Anatilimnocola aggregata: one gene and its partner. The protein of the gene in region 2 binds, or shares a complex with, the protein of the main gene of each other region. Links are inferred from orthologs where the notes say so. Each region holds a gene or a part of one and is shown on either strand. Other genes may lie near its edges. The genes, in order: ETAA8_RS29790 and smc.

Region 1 (6,390 bases), 2.3 Mb from region 2 along the record:
TCTCGGCGATGGGGGCCGATCCCCGCCACTTCGACCATGTGGTGCTCGGTTGCCACTCCGATCAAGCGTTACGACTGCTTGCCGATGCTACGGCCACCGAGCGTGAGATTCTCGCCGCGATCCCCTACCAGCAAAACGAAGTGATCGTCCATACCGATACTTCGATCTTGCCGCGTTCCCAGCGTGCCTGGGCCAGTTGGAACTATCTCACTCCGCGAGTAACGGACGAGCAGGAGACTGGCAACGTTGCGGTAACCTACGACCTCTCGCGCTTGCAGCGGGTGAACTCGCCAACGCCCATTCTGGCCACGCTCAACACTCCGTATGAGATTGCGCCGGCGAAGGTATTGCGCCGAATGCAATTTCAGCATCCGGTGTTCAGTCGCGCCAGCGCTATTGCGCAATCTCGCTGGGCCGAAATCAATGGCCCACGGCGAACCTGGTTTTGCGGCGCGTATTGGGGCCACGGTTTTCATGAAGATGGCGTGCGCAGCGCGCTCGCTGTCGCCCGCGAATTTGGAGTCACGCTCGAAGCATGCACAGCAGTCTGTACGAAGGAACGGTCTGGCACCGTCGCGACCGCCCGGTGATCCACCAGTTCCAATACAGGCAATTCATGCTGTACTTGGACCTGGACGAAATTCCCGCCCTCGCCGCGGCTGGCATCTTCGCGCGCGAAACGCACCTGGCCACGGCCAGCTTCTGCTTGGCCGACCATCCCGTTGGGGAAGCAGGCTCGAACGAGGTAACTCTCAAGACAGCGGTGAGCGATTTGGTTCGGGAGCGGACGGGACTGCACATCACCGGCCCGATTCGGCTCCTCACGCACTTGCGTTTTTTCGGCTACTACTTCAGCCCGTTGAATCTTTACTACTGCTTCGATCCGCGCGAAGAGCTGCAGTGCGTGGTTGCCGAGGTGAGTAACATCCCGTGGCGCGAACGGCACTGGTATGTGTTGTGGTCGGGAAATCAGACATCGACTGAGTTCGGTCGCTTCCGGCACGAGAAGCAATTTCATGTTTCGCCTTTCTTGAGCATGCAGCAGCAATATCGCTGGTTGATTCAGCCGCCAGGCGAGCAGTTGAAAGTTTCTCTGCGGGCGGAACTTGACGACCAGCCAATACTGACGGCAGTGCAGTCGATGCGCCGTCGCGAACTGACGCGCGCGTCGCTAGCCGCCGCGATGATTCGCCAAGGCTGGATGTCGGCCAAAGTGGTCGCTGCCATTTATTACCAGGCTTTTTGGCTGTGGCGCAAACAACTGCCGGTCTATTCGCACCCCAAGGAATCGCAACCATGTCCGACGACGCAGGGCTTGTAATGCCCCGCCTGGCAACACCTGCCGATGAAGTTAGTGACAGCAAACCTGCAAACCAAAGAAAGGCGACTGCCAGTCATTGGAACTGGCAGACCCGTGCGTGGCGTTCTGCCGTCCATCGTTCGCTGGTCAGTTTAGACCAAGGCGTGCTCACGCTCACCGATGCGCTGGAATCGACGACCTTTGGCACGCCTTCGGCCGATGGCGTGGCAGCTGAGATCACGGTGCATGATCCGGCGCTTTACAGCCGTGTGGCCTTGGGAGGAAGCATTGGCGCAGCCGAATCGTACATGGCCGGTGAGTGGTCGACCAACGACCTGCCCGCCGTTGTGCGGCTGATGATTCGCAACGCGCGCGTCACGGGCGCGCTCGAACGCTGCGGAAAATGGCTGTTGCAGCCTTGGCTGCGTTGGGGGCATTGGTTGCGGCGGAATAACGAGCAAGGAAGCAAGCAGAACATCGCGGCCCACTACGATTTGGGGAACGATTTCTATTCGCTGTGGCTCGATGAATCGCTGGCTTACTCGAGCGCGGTCTTTGAATCTCCGCAAGCCACGCTGGCCGAAGCGCAAATCGCGAAATTCGACCGCTTGTGCCAAAAGCTGCAACTTCAGCCCGGAGATCGCGTGCTAGAAATTGGTTGCGGGTGGGGCGGCCTCGCGCTTCATGCAGCCCGGAATTATGGCTGCCACGTCACGGGGACGACTATCTCGCGCGAGCAGGCAAATTGCGTGCGCGAGCGAGTGGAGCAGGCCGGACTAGCGAGCCGGATCACGTTGCTTCAGCAAGATTACCGGGCACTGACCGGTGAATACGACAAGCTGGTATCGGTCGAAATGATCGAAGCCGTTGGTCCGCAATTTCTCGACGAGTACTTTCGAACTTGCTCGCGCCTGCTGAAGCCCGGCGGTCTGTTGGTGCTGCAAGGAATCACGATTGCCGACGACTTATACAAAGACTATTGCCGTTCGGTCGATTTCATTCAGAAGTACATTTTTCCCGGCGGACACTTGCCCGCGGTCTCGCCCATGCTGCAAGCGATTTCTGAGCACACCGATCTCAAGCTACAGCAACTTGATAATCTGCCGCAGCACTACGCGCGCACGCTGGCAGCCTGGCGGTCAAACTTTCACGCAGCTGACGAAAAGTTGGCTCAACTCGGATTGCCGATCTCATTTCGGCGGATGTGGGACTTCTACTTCAGCTATTGCGAAGGAGGCTTTCGCGAACAGCAACTCGGGCTGGTGCAGATGAAGCTGCAGAAGATGTAGCCCGCGACTGCAGGCTTGCTGAAATTACCGTCCTTGGACCGGCATATCGTCTGAGATGGGCCGCGCATCGTAGTTATCGATGGCGACGATCTCTTTCGCGGGATCGAACTCGGCATCGGGCACAATCCAGATTTCGCCGTGCAGATCATTCTGTTCCGCCCGCACGCTGTGATGCCGCACGAGTTCCAGCACGGCGAGGAACACGCCGATCATCGCTGACTTGTGCATGCCCGGCGCGAACATCTCGCTGAACGCCGCCCGCTGCTGGCTGGTCAGCTTTTCGTGAATCCGCTTCATGTAGACCTGGATCGGCGTTTCGTCGTACGTGATTGTCGCCTGTTTGACGGCCTTTTTCTCCCGCAAGATGCGTCCCATCGCACTCACCAGATCCCACAGTTCCACTTCGTGGATTGGTTGATCGGCGGGAGCAATTTCGCGCGGTGGCAGGTCGCTGGCCAGGCGCGAAACGTGCCGCTGCCAATCGCGACCGCGCTCTTCGAGCATACTGGCGGCGTCTTTGATCTGCTTGTACTCCAGCAACTTTTGCACGAGGTTTTCGCGCGGGTCGTCGAACGTCTCGACCTCTTCGCCACCGTGCGGCAGCACTTCCCGCGACTTGATCTCAATCAGCGTGCTGGCCATCTCCAAAAAATCGGCGACGCTGTTCACATCGAGGTGTTCGAGCAATTCGAGGTACTGCAGATATTGCTCGGTGATGAGCGCAATCGGCAGATCGGCCAGATCGACCTCCTGCTTGCGTACCAGGTACAACAGCAGATCGAGCGGCCCGCGAAAGGTCGTTAGGTCGACGCGAAAATCCATTACTTATTTATTCCAAGTGACTGGTCACGTCAGCGATTATTTGCAGTATCCCAGGAATCGCGCTGAGCGGCGAGGCGCGGGGAAGTTAATCAGTGAAGGACTTCTCTGTCTTTTTTCGCTCTGGGGACAATGGTGATTCAAGCTGACGAGCTTCGTATGCTTCAATCGCTGCCTTCAGTTGCTGCATGTTTTGTTGCACTTGATTGCGACGAACTGATTCGCGGACAGACTGCAGCGCAATGGGCAACACGCAGAGAAACAGACTGACGGCCAGCAGCAAGCAAACCAGAGACAAGCCAACCAGCACCCAAACCAGGCGATTGGTGGCCGGCTTCGTGCTGCCAGTTGATACCTGGGAATTATCGTCTCTCATTTCGACCACGTGGCGATTCATTCCGGTCGAAGGATTGGCTCAATTTCAATGACAACCCGCCTACTTCCCAATCTTCAGCAGCGAACCGCTCCGAGATTTGCCAACGTGCGGCGGCGGAACTTTGCCCGCGGAAGCAAGTGCCAGGGCAGGTTGGTCGAGGTTCGTCGACGAACCAAACAGGCTCACCTTGGCAGTATGCAGGAAGCCCTTGAGTGTGCCGAAGGTGGCGGCGACGGCGCTCGGTTCGTGACCACAGTGGACCATGCAATCCTGGCAGCGGCTATTTCCGCTCTTTTGCCCGTACTTATCCCAGGCAGTCAGTTCCATCAACTCTTTGAAGGTCTGCACGTAGCCTTCGTTAAGCAAGTAGCAAGGCTTTTGCCAGCCAAAGACGTTGTACGTTGGGCTGCCCCACGGCGTGCATTCAAGATCGAACTTGCCTTGCAGGAATTCGAGGAACAGCGGCGTTTGATTGAACTGCCAACGCCGCGGCGCGCGATTGAGCAGTCGTTGAAAAAGGTTCGTAGTTTGTTGTCGTTTGAGAAAGTGATTCTGATCGGGAGCCTTTTCGTAGCTATAGCCCGGTGAGACCATCATCCCTTCGACGCCAAGCCGCATCATGTCGTCGAAGAAGCCGCGCATCCGTTCGGGATTGGCACCATCGAAGAGTGTGCTATTGGTGGTAACGCGAAAGCCTTTGGCACGGGCCGCTTTGATCGCCGCGACCGCGATATCATAAACGCCTTCGCGGCAGACGGCCTGATCGTGTTCTTCTTTGGGCCCGTCCATGTGTACCGAAAACGCCAGGTATTTGCTCGGTTTGAACTTGGGCAGCGCTGCTTCCAGCTTGAGCGCGTTCGTGCAGAGATAGACATACTTCTTGCGCTGCACGAGCCCCGCGACGATTTCGTCGATCTGCGGATGCATCAAAGGTTCACCGCCAGGAATTGAAACGATCGGCGCGCCGCATTCGTCGGCGGCGTGCAGGCATTTCTCGGGTGAGAGATTCTGCCGCAGAATCTCAGCCGGGAACTGAATCTTGCCGCACCCAGCGCAGGCCAGGTTGCAACGAAACAGCGGCTCCAGCATCAGCACCAGTGGATAGCGATTGATGCCGGCCAGCTTCTTGCCCAGCACATAACTGGCGACCGTCCACATTTGGCTGATGGGTACCGACATGATTCTCTCTTTTAGGTAGCCCGACGCGTCAGCGAGGGTCGTTTTTGGGAGGGCGAAGCTCCTGCTGAGCCGCCCGTTTGGATTTGCAATGGCTGTCTGTGCTAATGCTCCACCGTTCGGCTCGGCGGGAGCCTCGCCCTCCCGAGCGATCGGGTAGCTATCCCACCACTCGTAACCGCGGCGAGACGGATTCGCGCTGGGGCTTCGGTAGCTCCTGGCCGCGGGCATTGGCGTAGGTCGCCAAGGCCAACAGCGGGAAGTAAATCGGGTAGGCGTGGTACTTTAAGTAGAACACTCGCGGGAAACCGGTGCCGGTGAACTCGGTTTCGGCCCAGGTGCCGTCTTCTTGCTGTTGATCGACGAGCCATTGCACGCCTCGTTCGACAGCGGGATGTTCGGCGAGTCCCGCCGCCAGCAAGCCGAGCAATGCCCAGGCAGTTTGCGAAGCAGTGGCCGGACCTTGCCCGCGCAGGTGCGGCTTTTCGTAAGTATCTGCCGATTCACCCCAAGCACCCGAAGCTTGCTGATGAGTCAACAGCCAATTCGCTGCCCGCTGCATGAGCGGATCGTCCTTGGCGATATCGATGGCATTCAGTCCGACGAGCACTTGCCAAGTGCCATAGATGTAGTTCACACCCCAGCGGCCAAACCAGCTGCCGTCGCTCTCTTGCGTTTCGCGCAGGTATTGCAAAGCGCGGTCAACGGCAGGCTGGCCACGTTTCGCACCCCAATGCGCCAGCGCTTCCAGCACGCGGCCCGTCAGGTCCGGCGTACTGGGATCGATCATGGCGTTGTGATCGGCAAACGGCACGCGGCAAAGAAATTCGCTGTCGTTGTCTTTGTCGAACGCGCCCCAGCCACCATCTTTGTTCTGCATGGCCAGAACCCAGCGCCGGGCGCGTTCGCAAGCACCAATGGCCCACCGACGACGAGCATCGGCTTCGTCGATTTGCATATCGCTGCTGCTGCGCGGATGTTGCAACTCTCGATTGACTGGTTTCGCAGCTGCAGAAGATTCCGAAGCAATCAGCAGTTCTTTGACGGCGATCATCACCATCACGGTGTCGTCGATATCGGGATAAAAATCGTTGTGATGCTCGAAGAACCAACCAGCTGGTGCAGCGTTCACATTGGCGGCCCAATCGCCGGGACGGGTCACTTCCTTCTCGAGCAGCCAATCGATGGCGGCGATCAAGGATTGGTCGTCAATCGTCACACCACTGGCAGCCAGCGCGCGCACGGTGATGGCCGTATCCCACACGGGAGACAAGCAGGGCTGCAAATGGGCCGAAGTTTCTTCTTCTACCGTCAGCCCGGCCAGTTGCTCGTGGTTGTAACGCACCTCGGCAGAGTCGTCGTCATAGCCGAGGCACTTGAGCGCGATGATGCTCCAAATGATTGGCGGGAAAATGGCTCCCAAGCCGTCG
Region 2 (7,734 bases):
GTTGATCGTCGTTGTGGGTGCCAGCGGCGGAGAGGAATTCGAACAGCCCTTTCGTGAATGGGCCCAGCGGTGGACGTCGGCTGGCAAGAGCGGCAAGTTGCACAGCACCGTGATTGGATTAGATTCCGCGGGCGAGACCACAGATCGCGAGCGGTTGAAACAAACTCTGGAGGAGCTAGCTGCCAAGTCGCCTGTGGGCCCCATCTGGCTCGCCTTGATTGGTCATGGCACCTTCGATGGCAAGACGGCACGGTTCAATCTGCGTGGCCCCGATCTAAGCACCACTGAACTCAAGGAGATGCTCAAACCGCTGACCGGGCCGGTGGCTGTGGTCGATTGCTCGTCGTGCAGCGGCCCGTTTTTGGCGGAGCTATCGGCTCCGCAGCGCGTCGTGATCACCGCCACCAAGAGCGGCCACGAATATAACTTCGCCCGTTTTGGCGAGTTTCTCTCCACCAGCATTGCTGACCCAGCAGCTGATCTCGACAAGGATGAACAGACGTCGCTGCTCGAGGCTTACCTGGCCGCGAGTGCCAAGCTGCGAGAGTTCTACGCGCGCGAAGCGCGCTTAGCGACCGAGCACGCGCTGCTCGATGACAATGGCGATCGGTTGGGCACCCCCGCTGACTGGTTCCAAGGCCTGCGAGTCGTCAAACAGACGAAGGCCGGCGCGCCTGTCGATGGCTCTCTCGCGAGCCAGTTCGTGCTGGTCCGCAGTGAGAAAGAACAAGCCATTCCCGCCGAGATTCGCAGGCAGCGCGAGCTGCTGGAAAAGGAATTGGCTGAATTGCGGGCGAGCAAGGCGAATATCGCTGAAGCCGATTACTTCACCCGCCTCGAACACATTCTGGTGCAACTGGCGAAATTGTCGCGGTCGTCAGCGGGTAAGTAGTTGTTGGACCATTTAAGAACCGGATACAGGCTCAGGCAAAACTTGGTTGCAAGTAAGGCTGCATTCTCTTCCGTCGAGTGTAATTTCGAGCCGCTCTTCATCTTTCAGCACTCGTTGCCGACTGTATTGTGCCTTGCCATCGTTCGAGAGAAGAGAATCGAATACTTCCACACATCGATCTTGCAGATTCACAATCCAATACGCCGCTACGCCAGCTCGTGCATAGATACTCGCTTTGCGACGATCACGATTGATCGAAGAAACGGCGACCTCAATGGCCACTGCAACGTCCGATCCTTGCGGGTGCTTTGAAAAATAGTCCCGCGGTGTGCCCCGAACAATGGCGACGTCGGGTTCAGGAACGCTGTCCTCTGAGACGAGTGCCTTCTGACTGCGGGCATACCACCCGTCGGCCAGCAACTTATGGAGGAGTTGCTCGATTAAGTCGACCGTTCCATCGTGCAACGAGTTTCTGACCATTTTGGGAACGATCCAACCTTCGAGGAGCTCCACTCGTTCGTCACCAAGGACTTCTGCGGCGGCAATCTCAAGGTACTGCTCTACCGTGAAACGCTGCACCGGATATGGCGGCATCAGCGGCTCAAGCGAGGTGTCGGTCGATACCAAAAGTGACATAGCAAAGACTCGTTTGTGTTCTAAACCTACTGCCTCTATTGTACGCAGTAACAAAACGAAGCTCTAGTTGCAGAACTGCCCGGCACGAAGCAACCTACGCCGCATCTTCTTCTGCAGCGGGCAGATTGTCGGCATCGAGTTCGTCGTCGGCAGCAGCTTCGGCAGCAATGGCAGCGCGGGAGGCACGCTCTTGAGCGGCAGAGCGTTCGATGGCTTCGCGGCGAATTTCGCCATCCTCGCTGACGTCTTCAAAGCGGACAGAGACACGTTTCGAAACGCCGGATTCTTGCATCGTCACGCCGTAAAGCGTGTTGCCAGCAGTCATCGTTTTCTTGCTGTGCGTAACGACGACAAATCGCGTCCAGCCGAGAAAGTCCTTAAGCACGTCGATGAACCGGCCGATGTTCGCTTCGTCGAAGGGCGCGTCGACTTCGTCGAGAATGCAGAACGGGCTGGGGCGAAACTGAAAGATTGCCAGCAGCAACGAGACCGCCGTGAGGGCCTTTTCGCCGCCCGAGAGTAACGAATTGTTGAACGAAGGTTTGCCTGGCGGAGTCGCGATAATCTCGACGCCGCATTCCAGCACATCAACCCCTTCTTCCAGGATGATGTCTGCCTTGCCGCCGCCGAAGGCCTTGCGATAGAGCGCCTGGAAATTGACGCGGATTGCTTCGAGCGTATCGAGGAACAGTCGTCGGCTATCGGCGTTGATCTTGACGATGATCCGCTCCAAAGCCTGCTTGGCCTCGGTCAAATCCTTATGCTGGCCAGAAAGTGTGCCGAAGCGAGATTCGAGATCGTCGAGTTCATCGAGCGCGTCGAGATTCACGGCTCCGATCTGATTAATCTTGCGGCGGAGCGATTCGATTTCGGCTTCGACTTCCACGCGGGCCAGTTCTTCTTCGGCCGAAGTCTCCTGGTCTGCACCGGACAAGTCGATGTTGTAGTCCTCGCGCATCCGGTCGGCGAGCGTTGTCCGTTCCTGCCCGACTTGCGTGGCACCCAACTCCAATTGATGTAACTGTTCTTCCAGCTTGCGCACATCCTTGCGCAGGCTTTGCAACTCTTCAGCCTGTTGTTGTCGCTGCGATTGAGCGGCAGCCTGCGCTTCACGCAGCTTGACAGCGTCGGCTTCGAGCAGTTGCTTTTGGTCATACAGCGTGCCCACGGCAGCGGTCACCGAGACAATCGTCTGCTCGGCGGCCTGATGCCGGCTGGTACACGACTGCAGCTGTTGTTCGACTTGCGCGACGGCCCGTTCACGTTCAGCCTGATCGTCGACGAATTGCGTCAACCGGTGCTTTAAGCCTTCCAATCTCTGTTCGCTGCGAGCCAAGGCAACGCGAGCAGCCGTTGCCAGGCGAGACGCTTCTTGTCGGTCGAGTTCGAGTCGCAGCAGCTGTTGTTGCTGAGCTTCGCCCGTTTGTTGGTAAGCGTCGATGGCCGACTTGTGCGTGGCGAGTTGTTTCTCAAACGCGGCGATCTCGCTTTGCAATTGTGTTTGCTGCGCGACTAACTCGCTACGCTGCGCGGTTCCCTGTTGGCGCTCGCGCTCATTCTGTTCGAGTCTCTCTTGCAACTGCCCCAGTCGTTGGCGCTCGGCAGCCAGCCCCTCATTGGCGTTTGAGCGGGCAAGCACCAGCTTGCGGACATCTTCGTCCTGCAGTTCGACCAGGCCGCGCAGATGATCGGTTTCGCGCTGGGCGTTGGTGATCTGCTCGTGAATTACCAACAGGTCGTCTTTGAGGTGACGCAGTTGACTGCGACGAGAAACAAGGCTCGCCGCCGCCTGTCGTGCACCAGCTGTCACCGTTCCATCGGCGGCAGCAATTTCACCATCGCTAGTCACAAATCGGCAATGAGGGGCGGCCATTGCGGCCAGGCGCAATGCATCGGCCAAACTCTTCACCAGCCAAGTCTGCCCCAGTAGCCGTTCGGCCAGGTCTTTGGCTGCTGGGGGAAAAGTCACCAAGCGATCGAGTCGCGAGAGAATCGCTGGATCCGTTTCCCAAGCATGCTTCGCCAAAGGCGCAGCATCAGTTCCTTCGCTCGTGAACTGCAACGTTACACGGCTGGAAGCCTGCTGAGCTCGCTTCAGCACTGCGGCGGCCTGTTCGCTCGAACACTCCAGCACCACATGCTGAGCAGATTCACCGAGGGCGGCGTCAATGACGGTGGCGTGCTGTAGTTCGGTTTGAATCAAGTCGGCGACGATCCCCTTCACCTTCGCCCAGGGCGCTGCGGTGGCATCCACGGCCGCATCCAGAATCTCGCGCACGCCGCTACCGAAACCTTCGAAGTTCCGCTCGAGCTCTTCGAGTACCGAAATACGATCTTCGGTGGCGTGATGTCGGCCGACGAGTTGAGCGACATCGTGCGTCCGCGATGTATGCAGTCGACGATTGTCGGCCAATTCAAGCTGGGCCGCCTCCAACTGACGATGCTGGGTATCTAGCTCTTGCTGAAAAGCCTGTTCGCGAAGGCGCACTTGCTCGAGTTCCACATCGAGCAACTGAGCTGCAGCGAGCAAGTCTTCGGTCTGTCGCGCGAGCAGGTCGATTTGGGTCGCCGCTTGTTGCCAGGTCGTTTGCCGGCCGCTGAGTTGGGTTTGAACCGTGGCCGCAGACTGCACGTGACTCAAATAGTCGCGGCGGGCAGCTTCGGTTTGCTCGTGTAACTGGCGGTGCGAATCGGCTAGTGTGGCGGCTTGCTGCTCGTGCGTCGTCGCCTGCTCTTCGACCACGGCATGGCTGAGTTCCGCGGCATGAAACTCGGCCTCGGTCTGCTTCAGCCGTTCGACCAGGTCGCCCGCTCGCTCCTGCATGGCGGCCAGATTGCGGCGATGTTGCTCCGCTTCGTCTGCCAGTTCCTGACTCCGAGCGCGCTGATCGCGAATGGTCGCTTCTTGCAGCGAGATCTGTTCTCGATTGGCGGCCAGTCGATTATCCGCGGCCCGCATCTCTTCGGTGCGAACGGCTAGCGAAGTGTCGCACTCCAGAATTGAAGCTTCAAGTCGTTCGGCCGTGGCAGCAGCAGTCTCCGATTGCTCACGCCGCTCGAAGATATCCTGCTCGATGCCCCGCAGCTTTTCCGTGAGTCGCCGCCAGTCGGTCATGGCGACTTGCGTACGCAACTGCTGCAAGCGCTCGGTGTGTTCGCGATAGCGGCGGGCTTTGACGGCCTGATTCCGCACGGTCTTCAGGCGGTTTTCGACTTCTTCGACAATATCGGTCAGGCGGAGCAGATTCTGATCGACCCGCTCCAGCCGTCGCTGAGCTTCCACCTTTTTGGCTTTGAAACGACTGATGCCAGCCGCTTCTTCGAAGATCGCGCGGCGATCTTTCGACGACGCATTGAGCAACTTATCGACGCGGCCTTGCTCGATAATGCTATACGCATCGGCACCCACGCCGGTACCGCGAAACATGTCCTTGATGTCTTTGAGCCGCGCGGGCTGGCGATTGATGAGATACTCGCCTTCGCCGCCCCGAAACACTCGCCGCGTGATATGCACCTCGGGCGCATCGATCGGCAGACGCCGCTCGGTGTTGTCGAAGATCAGCGTCGCTTCGGCCGTGTTGAGCGGACGACGCCCTGTGGCCCCGCCAGAGCCTTTGAAGATGACGTCGGCCATGTCCTTGCCGCGCAAGCTCTTGGCCGATTGTTCGCCGAGAACCCATTTGACGGCATCGACAACATTCGACTTGCCCGAGCCATTCGGCCCGACAACCACCGTAATCCCCTGGGGAAACTCGAAGCGCGTACGATCGGCGAAACTTTTGAAGCCGAATACTTCCAACGCTTTGAGCATGGGATGACGAACACGACAAACGGGTTACGAGCGGGCGGGCAACTACTTGCCCGAGAATGGATTCAGTTTATCCAAAACGCCGGGTTGTTTCTTGAGATATTCCGGCGCAATGTACGTTTGGTCGACGGACTCCTCACGGTCGCTTTCGGTGTCCTGGCTCAGCCGGTCGATATAGAGCTCCGGTTCCGGCGTCGCGACGCCCGTATTGCTGACCGAAGTTGCCGTTTCATCCCCTTCGGCCACCATTTCGGCTGGCGGCTGGTCGGTGGGGTCGTGGGCATCGCGATAATACTTGCGGCCTGGCTCGGGGAGCGCCTCGACAGCGAACCGGGCAGTCAGCAGATTCTGCTTTTGCGCTTCCTTGAGCATCGAAACGACGTCGGCATAGCTGGCACCCATGCGCACGACAGTCCGAATCAACTGATCGAGCAGCGGCGGGCAATATTCCGTCACATCCTGACTTTCGCCAGTCGGAAGCGATGGCTTGAAACAGCAAACCTTAATCTGACCGTCTGCCTGCCCCTTCACGAGAATCGCCTTTCCGCAATTGAGAAACTGCGGCGGCTTGATTGCCTGCTCATGACCGAAGAGGACCACTTCCGGATGTTTGCTGCGGGTTACGTGGACGAGTGGTTCAGCGGTCGTGCTCACCAGGTGATAGTAGAACTTCCCTTCGAGCAGTTCCCCCTTCGTCGCTGGGTCGGCCGCGTTATACAACCGGAGCGCGCGGAAGGCACCGTAGCGGGTTTCCATGCTTGGCGCGTGAAGCAAATTGCTCAGCGCGTCGTACGCGGTGGGCTGATTCATCGAGGCCAGCGCGGTCAGTGCGTGCCAGCGGAAGGCCGACGATTCGCGCGCGGCCAGTTCCAATGGCGCGGCGGCATCGGCTTCATCCAGATAAGCCAGTGCCTCAGCGGCGTAAAAGCGAACTTCCGGATCGCTGTTCGTCAGGCCGGCCTTCAGCGTATCGACACCTTCGCGACCGATGGCTTCTAACTGCAGGGCTGCCAGCGGTGCTGCTGAGGGTTCTTGGATTTTACGACCCAGAGTTTGCAACCGTTCGGTTTTTTCGAGCGCCGACTCTTGCAACACGATATTGCGGACAACGCGCAGGTAACGCCCCAAATTGTGCTTGTATCGCGACGAAACAACGAGCTCAAGGAAATTGTCGCGCATCGGCTTGGCGACACCTTTCTTCTGCCCGTGATCCATCGTGTTGAAGCGCGTGTTGATCGCTTTGCCAATCAGCGTGCTAATGCGAATCGAAGCGTCTTCGCGCCTGAGCATCAGCCCGAGAGGCCGCGATTCGAGGGCCAGACCGCCACCGAGCACGCGCCCGCGCGCTTTGCTCACCTTGTCGTTTTCGCCAGTGATCACACCGTTAATGAGCACGTTGCCGCGACCGATACCATCGACATCGCCGGTGCGAATCACGCCCCCCAGGACTTCCATACGGCGCAGGCGAGTCTGCATCAGCCAACCGCCATACAAGCTGGTGGTCTCACTGTTCTTGGGCGTGCGGACTTCAATATCGAAGGCATCGCCTTTTTGCACACCGGGTGGCAAATAGCCCCGGACGATGACCATCGACGTCGCGGGCGAAGCCAGAATTTTGTCGGCGTTCGGCACTTCGTGCGATTGCATTTCGGCAATCAGCAGTCGCCGTTGTTCGGAAGGAGGTGGATCGCTGCCGGTGTTATCGAGCCCGGTAACGAGAGCGACCGATTCGACCTTGATCCAGTTCAAGCCCCAAGGGCGCGTGAAGTCGCCAACAAGCTTGCGCTCTTTGATTTCTTCAACCGGCAAATCCACTTCGGGCGATTGACCACGAAAGAGCGGATTGGCGCAGCCAGAAATGGCACCGAGCCCCAAGCTGCCAAGGCTGGCAGCCAGGAAGGCGCGGCGATTGTAGAGCGACTGGCGAGCAGTGTGCGGCGTCATGCCGACCCTCATTTGCTAGCTGTGATACCGAAGCGCATCGTGCGCGAGGCAATCCCCATTGGGTGGCGGACGGTACCGGATGTGAGCTACACGGTCAAGAGCGAAGTGACTACTCGCACGTCGCGATTAGAACGTAATGCCGCCCCGAATGATGAACGTGCTATGCGGGTCGAAGTTGCCAATGCCGGAAGAATATTCTAACTTCCGGCCGAAGACGTAGCCCACTTCCAGTCGATAGCCACCGCCACCGTCGACGCGGCGTTCGTAACCACCCATCAGGCGATAGTCCTGCCACGTAACATTGTCGGGCGTGCCGTCGTCCCGCAGGATCGACCAGGTGTTGCCACCAAACTCTGCGGTCACAAACACCCAGTCTTCATAGCCGGTACCTACATTCACGCGCGTCGCAAGCTTGGGCTTCGGAAATATCAACTCGAAATTGAAATACGGCGTC

The links.
Region 1: the proteins of smc (region 2) and ETAA8_RS29790 are in contact, whole or in part, in a crystal structure (PDB 3ZGX), measured with the Bacillus subtilis proteins. The link is inferred for Anatilimnocola aggregata from one-to-one orthologs.

Annotation. Positions count from the first base shown.
Region 1 is NZ_CP036274.1:7,825,430-7,831,819, forward strand. What follows is about bases 1,513-4,484. They hold ETAA8_RS29790 (segregation and condensation protein A), read right to left. Parts: upstream 3,412-4,484; coding sequence 2,614-3,411; downstream 1,513-2,613. Other genes in these bases: ETAA8_RS29785 (SAM-dependent methyltransferase), read left to right, coding at 1,513-2,589; ETAA8_RS29795 (type II secretion system protein), read right to left, coding at 3,497-3,784; hpnH (adenosyl-hopene transferase HpnH), read right to left, coding at 3,845-4,484. In the rest of the region: ETAA8_RS29775 (NAD(P)/FAD-dependent oxidoreductase), read left to right, coding at 1-590; ETAA8_RS29780 (DUF1365 domain-containing protein), read left to right, coding at 536-1,321; more of ETAA8_RS29785, read left to right, coding at 1,297-1,512; more of hpnH, read right to left, coding at 4,485-4,963; ETAA8_RS29805 (terpene cyclase/mutase family protein), read right to left, coding at 5,121-6,390. UniProt on the Bacillus subtilis protein: Participates in chromosomal partition during cell division. May act via the formation of a condensin-like complex containing Smc and ScpB that pull DNA away from mid-cell into both cell halves.
Region 2 is NZ_CP036274.1:5,493,145-5,500,878, reverse strand. The notes cover bases 1,423-5,738. They hold smc (chromosome segregation protein SMC), read right to left. Parts: upstream 5,340-5,738; coding sequence 1,623-5,339; downstream 1,423-1,622. Other genes in these bases: ETAA8_RS20520 (flagellar basal body P-ring protein FlgI), read right to left, coding at 5,382-5,738; ETAA8_RS20530 (Uma2 family endonuclease), read right to left, coding at 1,423-1,582. Outside these bases: ETAA8_RS20535 (hypothetical protein), read left to right, coding at 1-892; more of ETAA8_RS20530, read right to left, coding at 905-1,422; more of ETAA8_RS20520, read right to left, coding at 5,739-7,280; ETAA8_RS20515 (hypothetical protein), read right to left, coding at 7,407-7,734. UniProt on the Bacillus subtilis protein: Required for chromosome condensation and partitioning.